DNA from 3 places in the Mycolicibacterium sp. YH-1 genome. Region 1 is predicted to be linked to each of the others. Evidence: predicted binding sites of a transcription regulator. Region 1 holds the regulator's gene; each other region holds the start of a gene.
The links. The regulator LexA, encoded in region 1, represses DNA repair genes until DNA is damaged. The targets are predictions, from matches to a motif close to CGAACANNTGTTCG.
Positions count from the first base shown of each region.

Region 2: L0M16_RS14025 (HNH endonuclease signature motif containing protein) is a predicted target of LexA. The motif match lies at 2,609-2,622, and genes of this name have one in related genera.
Region 3: L0M16_RS18545 (HNH endonuclease signature motif containing protein) is a predicted target of LexA. The motif match lies at 2,919-2,932, and genes of this name have one in related genera.

Region 1 covers NZ_CP092915.1:4,186,168-4,190,453, reverse strand. The annotation lists gene L0M16_RS19650 (LGFP repeat-containing protein) at 1-1,308, shown strand, start outside; gene lexA (transcriptional repressor LexA) at 1,324-2,022, opposite strand; gene L0M16_RS19640 (LysM peptidoglycan-binding domain-containing protein) at 2,231-2,677, shown strand; gene nrdR (transcriptional regulator NrdR) at 2,773-3,237, shown strand; gene L0M16_RS19630 (PhzF family protein) at 3,251-3,949, opposite strand; gene L0M16_RS19625 (alpha/beta fold hydrolase) at 3,998-4,286, opposite strand, start outside.
Region 2 covers NZ_CP092915.1:3,008,660-3,012,945, reverse strand. The annotation lists gene L0M16_RS14045 (hypothetical protein) at 1-404, shown strand, start outside; gene ilvA (threonine ammonia-lyase IlvA) at 401-1,681, opposite strand; gene L0M16_RS14035 (nitroreductase family deazaflavin-dependent oxidoreductase) at 1,732-2,169, opposite strand; gene L0M16_RS14030 (hypothetical protein) at 2,259-2,468, shown strand; gene L0M16_RS14025 (HNH endonuclease signature motif containing protein) at 2,627-4,036, shown strand; gene L0M16_RS14020 (DUF4303 domain-containing protein) at 4,106-4,286, opposite strand, start outside.
Region 3 covers NZ_CP092915.1:3,959,743-3,964,028, reverse strand. The annotation lists gene L0M16_RS18560 (peptidylprolyl isomerase) at 1-644, opposite strand, end outside; gene L0M16_RS18555 (MBL fold metallo-hydrolase) at 819-1,481, shown strand; gene hisS (histidine--tRNA ligase) at 1,482-2,756, shown strand; gene L0M16_RS18545 (HNH endonuclease signature motif containing protein) at 2,937-4,286, shown strand, end outside.

The sequences.
Region 1 (4,286 bases):
TTCTACAGCCCCGCCCACGGCGCCGATGTGATCACTGGCCAGCTGCTGGAGAAGTACGAGAGCGTGGGCGGGCCGACGGGTGACCTCGGCTTCCCGATCGCCTCCGAGGCCGATGGTGGTCTCGCCCCCGCCAGCCGGATCGCGAAGTTCGCCGCCCCCGACGAACCGGTGATCTTCTGGACGCCGGACTTCGGCGCGGTGATCGTGCGCGGCGCGATGAACGCGGCCTGGGCCAAACTCGGCGGCGCGACCGGCGATCTCGGTGCGCCGACCGCCGATCAGGCCGAGAACGGCGATGTGATCACCCAGAAGTTCGCCAACGGGGCGATCACGTTCGACCGTGCGAGCAACGAGTTCTCCACCGAGCCGCCGAATCTGGCCAACGCGCTCGCGGGTCTCGCGGTGCCCGGTCAGGACGCCCCGAGGGCACCCCAGGCCACCGGGCCGGTAGGCGATGACGGCGGGAAGCCGTGGTATCAGAAGTGGTGGTGGGCGCTCGCCCTCATACCCGTTCTCGTACTGGTGGGTGCCGTGGTCGTCGCGGTGATCTTGAACCGGCGGCGCGGTGAGGACCGCGCACCGATGGACCGCTTCGACGAGTACGACGACTATGACGACGACGATCGTGACGTTCATGATCACGATGACGACGACGAGGGCAGTGACTTCGCGTCCGGCCCGATGCCGTCGGCGGGCCCGACACCGGCCAGCCAGCAGCAGCCCTATGTTCCGTTGAGCGCGTGGGCGATGCCGAAGGACGACGAGGGCGGTGACGCCGCGACGCCTGCCGCGTCCGTGCCGCCGGAGGTTCCCGCCGCACGTTCGTTGGACGGTGGATTCTCCCTCGATCAGGACGCGATCGACACGAAGCCCAACCTCATTGTGAGCGTCGTCGAGGAGCGCGACTCCACCGACGAGGCGGCCATGGAGGACTCGGAGGCGTCGGAGGTCTGGGCGGACACCGAGGCCGTCGACGATGACGTCGAGGCCGCGGACGCCGCTGAGGCCGTCGATCCCGCAGCGGTGGATCATCCAGACGAGGCTCGCCCAGAGGAGGTCGAGGCCGTTAGCGGCCCGCCTAGCGGTCGCCACGCGGCCATACAGCTCGATGAGCCCGCGCCGGCTCAGACGTCGTTGCGGCTGGCCTCCGATGAGGGTGATGGTGCCCCTGCCGGATATCCGATCAAGGCCGACACCAAGACGGGTCTGTACTGGCTACCCGGTTCGGAGCAGTACGACCGAGTGAAGGCCGAGGTCTGGTTCGCCAGTGAGGAATTCGCTCTGACGAACGGCTTCGTCAGAGGCTGACGCGGCCGGCCGCCGTCACACCTTGCGGAGAACGGTGACGACCTTGCCCAGGATGGCCGCGTCGTTACCGGGGATCGGGTCGAACACCGGGTTGTGCGGCATCAGCCAGACCTGTCCCCGGGTGCGCTTGAACGTCTTGACCGTCGCCTCGCCGTCGATCATGGCGGCCACGATGTCGCCGTTGTCGGCCACATTCTGCTGACGCACGACCACCCAGTCGCCGTCGCAGATCGCGGCGTCGATCATCGACTCGCCGACGACCTTGAGAAGGAACAGCGATCCCTCGCCGACGAGTTCGCGCGGCAGCGGGAAGACGTCCTCCACCGCCTCTTCGGCGAGGATCGGACCACCCGCGGCGATCCGGCCGAGGACGGGTACGAAGGTGGGCTCGGGCAGCGTGTCCGACCCGGCGACGTCGGTGGTCACGATCGGAGTCACCATGTCGTCGGAACCGCGCACGTCCACCGCGCGGGGCCGGTTGGCGTCGCGCCGCAGGAAGCCCTTGCGCTCCAACGTGCGCAGTTGGTGTGCGACCGATGACGTCGAGGTCAGGCCGACGGCATCACCGATCTCTCGGATGCTCGGTGGATATCCCCTTGTGGTGACCGAATTGCGGATGACCTCGAGGATGGTGCGCTGACGTTCGGTCAGCGCGGCGTCACGGCGCACAGGTGTGTCGTCGCTTCCGTCTCGTGTGTCGCTGCTGTCACTCATGGTGGCGAATCTAGTCCTGTCAATCCCGATAATCAAACATGTGTTCGACGCGTGTCGGGAGCGGCGCGTGACGGCCGGAACTTGTCGGTGGGCGCCGATATCGTTTGCAACAGTTCGATCACATGTTCTATTCATCGAACACCTGAGCGATTATATTTCGAACACACAAGCGAACACACGCTCCGGCGCTTCACCGAAAGGCTCGAAGATGACCATCATCACCAGGGAGAACCCGACCGATCTCATCGCTCGCCCGGTGCGGCGACGCCCCGACGCGTCGCGGGGTCCGCAACGCCGTCGGCCGGCCGCGGAGCCGCTGCGGTACCGCGGCACCGGCGTTCTGATGTCGCGGGCTTCGCACCGACGCAAGCCCATCACACCGGTCACGACAGTGCTGCTGGCGCTGATGGCAGCTGGCATCACGGTGTGGCTCGGACTCGTGGCCCAGTTCGGCGCCCCGCCCGAGGTGCCCCAGCCCGTGCCGGGCCAACTGGCCGTCGTCCAGGTGCAAATGGGGGAGTCGCTGCAGCAGCTTGCTCGTCGCGTGGCCCCCGATGCGCCCACCGGTGCGGTCGTTGATCAGATCCGTGAGCTCAACGAATTGGATTCCGCCGCGGTCGATGCCGGGCAGACGCTCATCGCCCCCGTGGGCTGACGTGCGCCGTGCGCCGTGAACCCTGCGTCCGTGCGACGGTACGCTCGTATGCGACCGGGTTGCCCGGACTGGCCATAGGCGGCGAAGGAGCGGTGATGCACTGTCCGTTCTGCCGTCACCCTGACTCCAGAGTGGTCGACTCCCGTGAGGCCGATGAGGGGCAGGCCATCCGCCGCCGCCGCTCGTGCCCGGAGTGCGGCAAGCGTTTCACCACCGTCGAGACCGCCGTGTTGGCGGTCGTCAAGCGCAGCGGGGTCACCGAACCGTTCAGTCGGGAGAAGGTGATCAAGGGCGTCCGCCGGGCCTGCCAGGGCCGACAGGTCGACGACGATGCGCTGAACCTCCTGGCTCAGCAGGTCGAGGACGCCGTCCGCGCCGCCGGATCACCCGAGGTTGCCAGTAACGAGGTCGGGCTGGCGATTCTGGGCCCACTACGAGACCTCGACGAGGTGGCCTATCTGCGGTTCGCCTCGGTGTACCGGTCGTTCTCCTCGGCCGATGACTTCGAACGCGAGATCGAGGCGCTGCGCGCGCACCGCAAGGTCGCCCCTTCCAGCTGACCGGGCGAGCGGGTCAGTCGATCTGCCTGGTGCCGTCGTCGACGACCCGGCCTGCGACCTTCACCCAGCCCTGTGCGTCCCACGACGTGCGAATGTGTGAACCCTTGCCCTGCGTGATAGAGAGATCGCGACTCAGGTAGTCCGTCATGCGCACGGCCGCCGAACCGGTGGCCTCGTCCTCGGGAATGCCGAAGTGGCTGGCGAACATCCGCGACCGGATGGCGCCGGCGGCCCGATCGCTCCACGACCACACGTAGTGCTCGACGTCCTCGGCGTAGTCATCTGGATCGGCGGCCAGTACCTCGTCGATCGATGACATTTCGTAGATAAGGAACTCCGGTGCCCACTCCGCGCGTGCGGTGATCGTGGTGAACTCACCGTCGGGCGCAGACTGGTGCTCGACCTGCACCACCCCGGCGGGCACCTGCAGCGTTTTGACCGGCGTCCCGCGGTTGCGCAGCCACCAACCCGCTCCCACGGTCGGATGCCCCGCGAACGGAAGCTCGGTCGTCGGGGTGAAGATGTGCGCTATGGCGGTGGTGGCTCCTGGTGCCGGCAGTCCGACGAAAATGGTTTCGCTGTAACCCAATTGCGCGGCTACGCGCTGGCGGTCGGAGGGGGGAACTTGGTCGGCGTCAACCACGCCAAGGGGATTGCCGTGATTGCCGTCGGAGTCGGTGAAGACGCGCAACACGGTCACGTCGATAGCCATCTGCCGATGCTACGTCGTCGGGCGGCCCAACTGGGCGGCTCTGCGACCTCAGGTGGCGCTGCGCTCGTCGGTGTCCATCGCGTCCAGCACCGCGGCCCGGGTGCCGGTGGGACCGGTCAAGTCGGCCTCGGTGACACCGGTGCGCAGCAGGTTCCGAAGTGCTTCCTGGTCGTGTGTCGCGGGGGCTGTCGAGTCGATGAACGTCTCCACGAGCGCAACGAAGCGGTCCGGATCGTCGTGGAACGGGAAGTGGCCTGAGCCCTCGAAGATCTCGAGTTGTGAGCCCGGCATCGCCGCGTGCGCCATGCGGCCGTGACTCACTGGGATCACCGAGTCC
Region 2 (4,286 bases), 1.2 Mb from region 1:
CGATCCACTCCACGGCCGACCTCGGCCAGCGGTGGCGCGCACTCATGGGTGAGCTCGGGTTTGGGGAGAGACTTCTGCGATTCGTGTTCGTCGGGCCCGACCGACGTCTGCTCAAGGTGCTCCACGACATGCCGGTGCCCGACCGACCGACACCCCGGATAGTCGACGATCTCTTCGGCATGCTGCGCGCAGTGCTCGATGAGATCGGCCCAGACGTCACCGTCGCCCTACTGCTGACCCGGCCGGGCACCGGAGGAATCAGCGGGCGCGACCGGCGGTGGGCGACGCTGCTCGACAGGGGCGCCGCGCGATTCGACGTGCCGATCCATCCGATCTTCCGCGCCAACGACGAGTCGCTCGTACTCGTCGAACCCGAGGGCGCTGCGCGTGCGTCGGCGGTCTAGGTCAGATAGCGATACGCCGGAGAGCCGGGCTCGAGCAGCTCGATATGGCACTCGGAGTCACGCATGCGCGCCATCAGACCGTCGAGGTCGGAGGCGTTGGCCATCTCGACGCCGACCAGCGCCTCCCCCGTCTCGCGGTTGTTTCGCTTGACGTACTCGAACAGCGTGATGTCGTCGTCGGGTCCGAGCACCCCGTCGAGGAAACGGCGCAGGGACCCGGGCTCCTGCGGGAAATCGACCAGGAAGTAGTGCTTGAGGCCGAGATGGACCAGCGAGCGCTCCAGCACCTCGCCGTAGCGAGAAACGTCGTTGTTGCCGCCCGATATCAGGCACACCACGGTCGATCCAGGGGCAATGTCGGCTTCGAGCAATCCGGCAACCGACAGGGCACCCGCGGGCTCGGCGATGATGCCCTCGTTCTGGTACAGATCAAGCATCGCCGTGCACACCGCGCCCTCGTCGACCGCGGTGATCGTGACCATATCCCCGGCCTGTGTGAGCACCGAGAATGGAAGCGCCCCAGCCTTGTTCACCGCGGCACCATCGACGAACTGATCTACGTCGTCGAGGACCACCGGCTCGCCTGCCGACAGGGCAGCCAACATCGACGCGGCACCCGCCGGCTCCACGCCGAGTACCGAGGTCCGGGTGGTGCGCTCGGTGAGATAGCTGGTGACGCCGCTGATACAGCCGCCACCGCCGACCGGAACGATCACCAGATCGGGCTCGGTGTCGAGTTGGTCAAGCAGTTCGACAGCGATCGTGCCCTGCCCCGCCATGGTGCGCAGATCGTCATAGGGCGGTACCAGGGTGGCGCCGGTGCGGGCCACATCCTCGAGCGCCGCCTCAGCGGCCATGTCGTAGGTCTTGCCGCCGACGATCAGCTCAATGAACTCGCCGCCGTGATAGCGAATCCGGTCGCGCTTCTGCTTCGGCGTCTTGGCCGGCACGTACACCCGGCCGTGGATGCCCATCTCACGGCACGCCAGCGCGAATCCCTGCGCGTGGTTACCCGCCGAGGAGCACACCACGCCCGCCGCGATCTCCTCGGCGGTGAGCTGCCTGAGCAGGTTGTACGCACCCCGGACCTTGTAGGACCGGACGACCTGCAGGTCCTCACGCTTGAGGTAGACCAGCGCGCCGGTCAGCTGCGACAGCCGATCGCTGAACTGCAGCGGCGTCGGCGAGACCACCCCGGAAATTCGCTGAGCCGCCGCCTCGATATCAGCCGCGCTCAGCGGCGACATCCGGGAACTCTGACTCAGTTGCGTGGACACCGGTCAATGGTGCCACGTGGCGCGAAGCCGATTGATTTGGCGGCGGGAAATCAGTTCACCGGGCTCAACACGAACACCGGGATCTGCCGATCGGTCTTCTTCTGATACTCGGCGTAGTCGGGCCAGGCGGCGACCGCGCGCTCCCACCAGACGGCCTTCTCGTCGCCGAACACCTCGCGGGCCTCGTAGTCCTTGGTCACCGTGCCGTCCTGCAATTCCACTCGGGGATGCGCGACGATGTTGTGGTACCAGACGGGGTGCTTCGGCGCGCCGCCCAGCGACGCGACCACGGCGTACTCCCCGTCGTGCTCCACCCGCATCAGCGGGGTCTTGCGGATCTTGCCCGACTTGGCCCCGATGGTGGTCAGCAGGATGACGGGCCTGCCCTTGAGCTCGGTGCCCGCGGTCCCGCCTGACGCCATGTACTGCTCGGCGTTCTCTCGGGCCCAATCCGACGTGCTTGGTTCGTAATCTCCGGTCAGTGGCATCCCACAAGCCTAGGGCTCCGCGAAACAGGTCAACCTAGATTCAGAGTTTCGGTTGACCGAAAACTTCGATGCGAGCTATCGTAGAACCCATGACCGCGCCCATCCAGCTGCCGCCCCAGGTGCACATCGCCGGGGTTGCATGGCCGATGTACAAGCTGGTGGCGCTGGCAGTCGGAGCGGTAGTGCTCGCCCTGGTCGGCCTGGTGACGATGTCGCTCGGCCCCGCCGTCATCGCCGCATCGGCGACCGGCACGGCCATCTGGCTCGCCATGGGCCTCCTGCAACACTCCGAGGACTAGCCCCCTCCCCCGCGAGCGTGCGTGTCTGCGGGCGACACGCCGGGCCTAGATACGAGTTTCCGCACGCTCGCCGAATTGGTGAATTCTCTTCTGCCCCTTTGGTTTCACTAGTCACAAATCCGAGATTCCTGTCGGTGTATCGAACTAGTGTTCGAAGTATGTCGGTGGCGGAATTGCATGACTACCAGGGACCGGTCGCCGCGGCCCTTGATGCGCTCGACGCCGCCCTCGACGACCTGGACCAGGCAACCATCGACACGATGAGCCACCCCAGACTCCTCGATGTCATGGACCGCCTGGAACGGGTGAACCGCAGACTGCCCGTCACCGGGAATCGCGTCCTCAACCGGCTGGCTGCTGAGGCCAACCCGCTCGAACTCGGCGACACCACACTGCGAAAGCTGGTGGCGTTCCGGTTGCGGATCAGCACCAACGAGGCCGGCAAGCGCATCGACTGCGCAGCCGACCTGGGCCCGCGGCGCACCCTGACCGGCCAACCGCTGCCACCGGTGCTGGAGCGCACCGCCGCCGCTCAGGCCCGCGGGCAGATCAACACCGAGCACATCGCGATCATCCGCAAGTTCTTCGCCGACCTACCCGAGCACATCGACACCCAGACCCGCACCGACGCCGAGACCGATCTGGTGCGTGTGGCCGCCAAACAGAGCCCCGAGGGGCTGCGCAGTGCCACTGCGCTGCTGCTGGCGCTGCTACACCCCGACGGGGACTACACCGACGCCCAACGCGACCGCCGCCGCGGTGTCTCGATCGGCAACCAGGGCGCTGACGGGCTGAGCCGCATCAGCGGACACCTCACCCCCGAACTGCGCGCCACTCTCGAACCGATCCTCGCCAAATGGGGCAAGCCCGGCATGTGCAACCCCAACGACCTCACACCCACCATCGACGGCGAACCCACCGACGCCGCCATCGACAGCGATGACCGCACCCAATACCAACGCAACCACGACGCCCTACTCGCGATGGGTCGCAACCTGCTGTGCTCGGGACAGCTGGGTCAGCACCACGGGTTACCGACCACCATCATCGTCACCACCACCCTGCAGGAACTGGAATCCGGGACCGGGCACGCCATCACCGCCGGCGGCACCCGCCTGCCCATGCGCGATCTCATCGCGCAGGCATCCCACGCCTTTCACTACCTGGCGGTGTTCGATCAACACACCGAAGCGGCCCTCTACCTCGGGCGGACCCGGCGCTGCGCCACCGGCGCCCAACGCATCGTCCTCTACGCAAAAGACCGTGGCTGCACCCGACCCGGCTGCACAGCCTCGGGCTACAAGTGCCAAGCCCATCACGCCGTCGCGGACTGGAAGAACGGCGGCCAGACCAACATCGACGACCTCACCCTGGCCTGCGGACCCGACAACCGCCTCATCGAGCTAACCGAGTGGAGCACCCGAAAACGCAAAGACGGCCGCACCGAATGGATCCCACCACCACACCTCGACACCGGCCAAACCAGAGTCAACGACCTGCACCACCCCGAACGCATGCTGCACCCACCCGAGAACGACAAATCCGACCAGGACGACGAGGGTCCCTAGCGCAATTTGAAACTGGCGGGAATGCAACCTGCGCGCACGTCCTGTGCAGCGGTGGGACCGTCGTGGGCCTCATGGGGGAAGCAGATCGAGCTCGTACTGTTGAAGGGCGCTCGGTGGATTGAGTTGTCGCGCCCGAGCTACAGCGTCCGCCTCGTCCCCTTCTCCGGGGAAAGTCAGGTTGATGACGATCGATTCTCGCGCGGCGCCCACACCGAAGAAGCCCTCTCGGTCGAGATCAGCCAGTGCGCCC
Region 3 (4,286 bases), 230 kb from region 1:
ACGGGCTGCGAAAGCGCTGGGTTGTCGGGCTGGTACTGGTTCGTCGGGTACTCGTTGGCGAACTCGTAGCCCGGGCCGCCGGTGCCCTTACCTGTCGGGTCACCGCATTGCAGGACAGCCAGACCGCCGGTGGTCAGGCGGTGGCACGGGGTGTCGTTGAAGTAGTTCTGCTGCGCGAGGCTGGCGAAGCTGTTGACCGTGCACGGGGCCTTGGCGTTGTCCAGCTGCAGGCCAATGTTGCCCTGATCGGTGGTCATGCTGGCGCTGACCTGTGCGGGTTCGGTCGGGACCTTGCCGGTGCGCGGGGGGTTGACCTCCCTGCTCGCGGGTTCGGCGGCGGGGTACTGGCAGTCGGCGCCGAGGTCAGCGGGTGCGGCGAACGGGGGCAGCGGGGCAATCCCGGGGGGTGTGTCAGTCGCCGATGACGTCGCGGGGGTTGTGGTGGACGCTGACGCACTGGTGCTGTCGGAGTCGCGATTGGTGACGATCACGGTCGCGACCACCGCCACGACCACCAGGACCGCGCCTACCGCCGAACCGACGATGGTGAAGAGACGCTTGCGCTTCTCCTGGGCAGCTCGGCGCTCCAGCTGCCGGTCGAGCTTGCGCTTTGCCGTCGCTCTCCGCTGTTCGTTGGTCGGCACCGCCGCACTCCATTCTCGAGGTGGTCGTTCTCGTGTTGGCCTAGTCGCCGGTACGGCGACAGTGCTGAGCCCGCCGTGTCGGCGACATCAGCGCATAGTCGGCACCGAGTGTGCCAGCAGATGCTGAGTGCGGGTGGCGCGACTCGCAAAAACAGGAGGTGGGAAACTGGGGATGTGTTTGTCACGGGTTTCCCGGCGGGGTGGTTGCAGTGCAACTGCTACGTGCTGGCGCCCGGCCAGGGGGCGGACGCGATCATCGTCGACCCCGGCCAGCGGGCGATGCCGCGGTTGCGCAAGATTCTCGATGACAACCGGCTGACCCCCGCGGCCGTACTGCTGACGCACGGACACATCGACCACATCTGGTCGGCGCAGAAGGTCGCGGATACCTACGGGTGCCCGGCCTTCATTCATCCCGAGGATCGGGCCATGCTGACCGACCCGATCAAGGGATTTGGTCCGCGGCTGGCGCAGTTCGCCGTCGGCTCGCTCTTCGGCGAGCCGCGTCAGGTGGTCGAACTCGACCGCGACGGCGACAAGGTCGAACTCGGCGGGATGACCGTCACCGTCGACCACACGCCGGGCCACACCAGGGGATCGGTGTGCTTCCGGGTGACCGACGGGCCCGTGGACCTGACGTTCACGGGTGACACGCTGTTCAAGGAGTCCATCGGCCGCACCGATCTCGACGGCGGCAGCGGCCGCGACCTCATCACCTCGATCGTCGAGAAACTGTTGGTGCTCGACGATGCCACCGTGGTACTACCGGGACACGGCCCGAAGACGACCATCGGCGCCGAACGCCGTTTGAACCCATTCCTCGAAGGTTTGTCCTAGATGACACAGTTTCAGGCGCCCAAGGGCGTACCCGATTACCTGCCGCCCGAGTCCGCGCAGTTCGTGGCCGTGCGTGACGGTCTGCTCGACGCCGCCCGACTCGCGGGCTACGGCTATATCGAGCTACCGATTTTCGAGGACACGGCGCTTTTCGCACGCGGTGTCGGCGAGTCCACCGACGTCGTCTCCAAGGAGATGTACACCTTCGCCGACCGTGGCGACCGGTCGGTGACTCTGCGGCCGGAGGGCACGGCCGGGGTGATGCGGGCGGTTATCGAGCACGGCGTCGACCGTGGCGCGCTGCCGGCCAAGCTCTGCTACTCGGGCCCCTTCTTCCGCTATGAACGGCCGCAGGCCGGGCGGTACCGCCAACTTCAGCAAGTGGGTGTCGAGGCCATCGGCGTTGACGATCCGGCTCTGGACGCCGAGGTTATCGCCATCGCGGACAGCGGATTTCGGTCGTTGGGGCTCGACGGTTTCCGGCTGGAGATCACCTCCCTTGGCGATGACACCTGCCGGCCGCAGTACCGGGAACTGTTGCAGGAGTTCCTGTTCACACTCGATCTGGACGAGGACACTCGCAGGCGGGCCGAGATCAACCCGCTGCGGGTGCTCGACGACAAGCGTCCCCACGTGCGGGAGATGACCGCGAACGCGCCGTTGATGCTCGACCATCTGTCAGAGGTGGCCAAGGCGCACTTCGACACCGTGCTCGCGCATCTCGACGCGCTCGGGGTCGCATACGTCATCAACCCGCGGATGGTGCGTGGGCTGGACTACTACACCAAGACCACATTCGAGTTCGTGCACGACGGGCTGGGCGCGCAGTCGGGCATCGGTGGCGGCGGTCGCTACGACGGGCTGATGAAACAGCTGGGCGGACAGGATCTGTCGGGCATCGGATTCGGGCTGGGCGTCGACCGCACGGTGCTGGCGCTGAAGGCCGAGGGCAAGGTCGTCGGTGAGACGGCGCGCGTCGACGTTTTCGCGGTACCACTCGGATCCGCCGCCAAGCTCGAACTGGCCAAGCTGGCCGCACAATTGCGTGCGGCGGGTGTGCGGGTCGACCTCGCCTACGGTGACCGCGGACTCAAGGGTGCGATGCGCGCCGCCGACCGTTCGGGTGCATCGGTCGCGCTGGTGGCGGGGGACCGTGACATCGAGGCCGGCACCGTGGGCGTGAAGGACCTCACCAACGGTGAGCAGGTGGACGTCGCGACCGACGCCGCCGTCAGCGCCGTGCTGTCCCGGCTGGGAATGGTCCGCTTGATCTAGGCGCGATTCTCTTCTCACCGAGCCTCCTCTGCCCGCGAGTGCGCGTGTTTGCGGGCGACACGCCGGGCGTTTAGCCAACTTTGCGCGCGCTCGCGAAATGGGTGAATTCTCTTCTGCCCCTTTGGTTTCACTGGTCACAAAGCAGGAGAATCCGTCAGTGGCCGAACGTATGTTCGAGGCATGGATTCGGGTGCGGTCACCGCCGCTGTGGACGCGCTGCGTGCCGCGCGGGACGCGGTGGCGGCCCTGGACATCGACACGCTGACCCACCCAGAGCTGTTGGATCTGCTCGATGTGCTCGAGCACGACACCCGCCGCGCACCGGTGATCGAGCATCGAATCCTCAACCGGTTGGCCGCCGAGGCCAACCCGCTGGAGCTGGGCCACACCACCCTGGGCAAGGTGGTGGCGTTTCGGCTGCGGATCAGCGCCACCGAGGCCGCCCGGCGCCTGCACACCGCCGCCGACCTCGGGGCCCGGCGCACCCTGACCGGCCAACCCCTACCCCCAGTGCTCGAGCAGACCGTCGCCGCCCAGGAACACGGACAGATCAACACCGAGCACATCAAGGTGATCCGGGAGTTCTTCACCAAACTCCCCGAACACGTCGACGCCCCGACCCGCCAACAGGTCGAGGCCGACGTGGTGCGCGTCGCGGCTGAACAGGCCCCCGAGGCACTGCGTCAGACCACCAACCTGCTGCTGGCGCTGCTGCACCCCGACGGGGACTTCACCGACGCTGAACGCGACCGCCGCCGCGGCATCACCATCGGCAACCAGGGTGTCGACGGGTTGCGTCGGCTCACCGGGTGGATCACCCCCGAGCTGGCCGCCACCCTGGAACCCATCGTCGCCAAATGGGGCGCCCCCGGGATGTGCAACCCCGCCGATCAGAACCCGACCATCGACGGCGAACCCAACACCGAGGCCGTGGACAAGGACTCCCGCACCCCGGCCCAACGCCGCCACGACGCCCTGCTGGCGATGGGTCGCAACCTGCTGTGCTCGGGACAACTGGGCCAGCACAACGGACTGCCGACCACCATCATCGTCACCACCACCCTGCAGGACCTGGAATCCGGAGCCGGGCACGCCATCACCGCCGGCGGCACCCGCCTCCCCATGGCTGACCTGATCGCACAGGCCGCCCACGCATTCCACTACCTGGCGGTGTTCGATAAGCACACCGGCGCGGCCCTCTACCTCGGGCGCACGAAGCGGTGCGCCTCCGGGGCGCAGCGGATCGTGCTCTACGCCAAGGACCGCGGGTGCACCCGGCCCGGCTGCATGGCCTCGGGCTACCGATGCCAAGCCCACCACGCCGTCGCGGACTGGAAGAACGGCGGCCAGACCGACATCGACGAGCTGTCCCTGGCCTGCGGACCCGACAACAACCTCATCGAACGCACCGACTGGATCACCCGAAAACGCAAAGACGGCCGCACCGAATGGATCCCACCACCACACCTGGACACCGGCCAAGCCCGCGTCAACGACTTCCACCACCCCGAACACATGCTGCGCCCACCC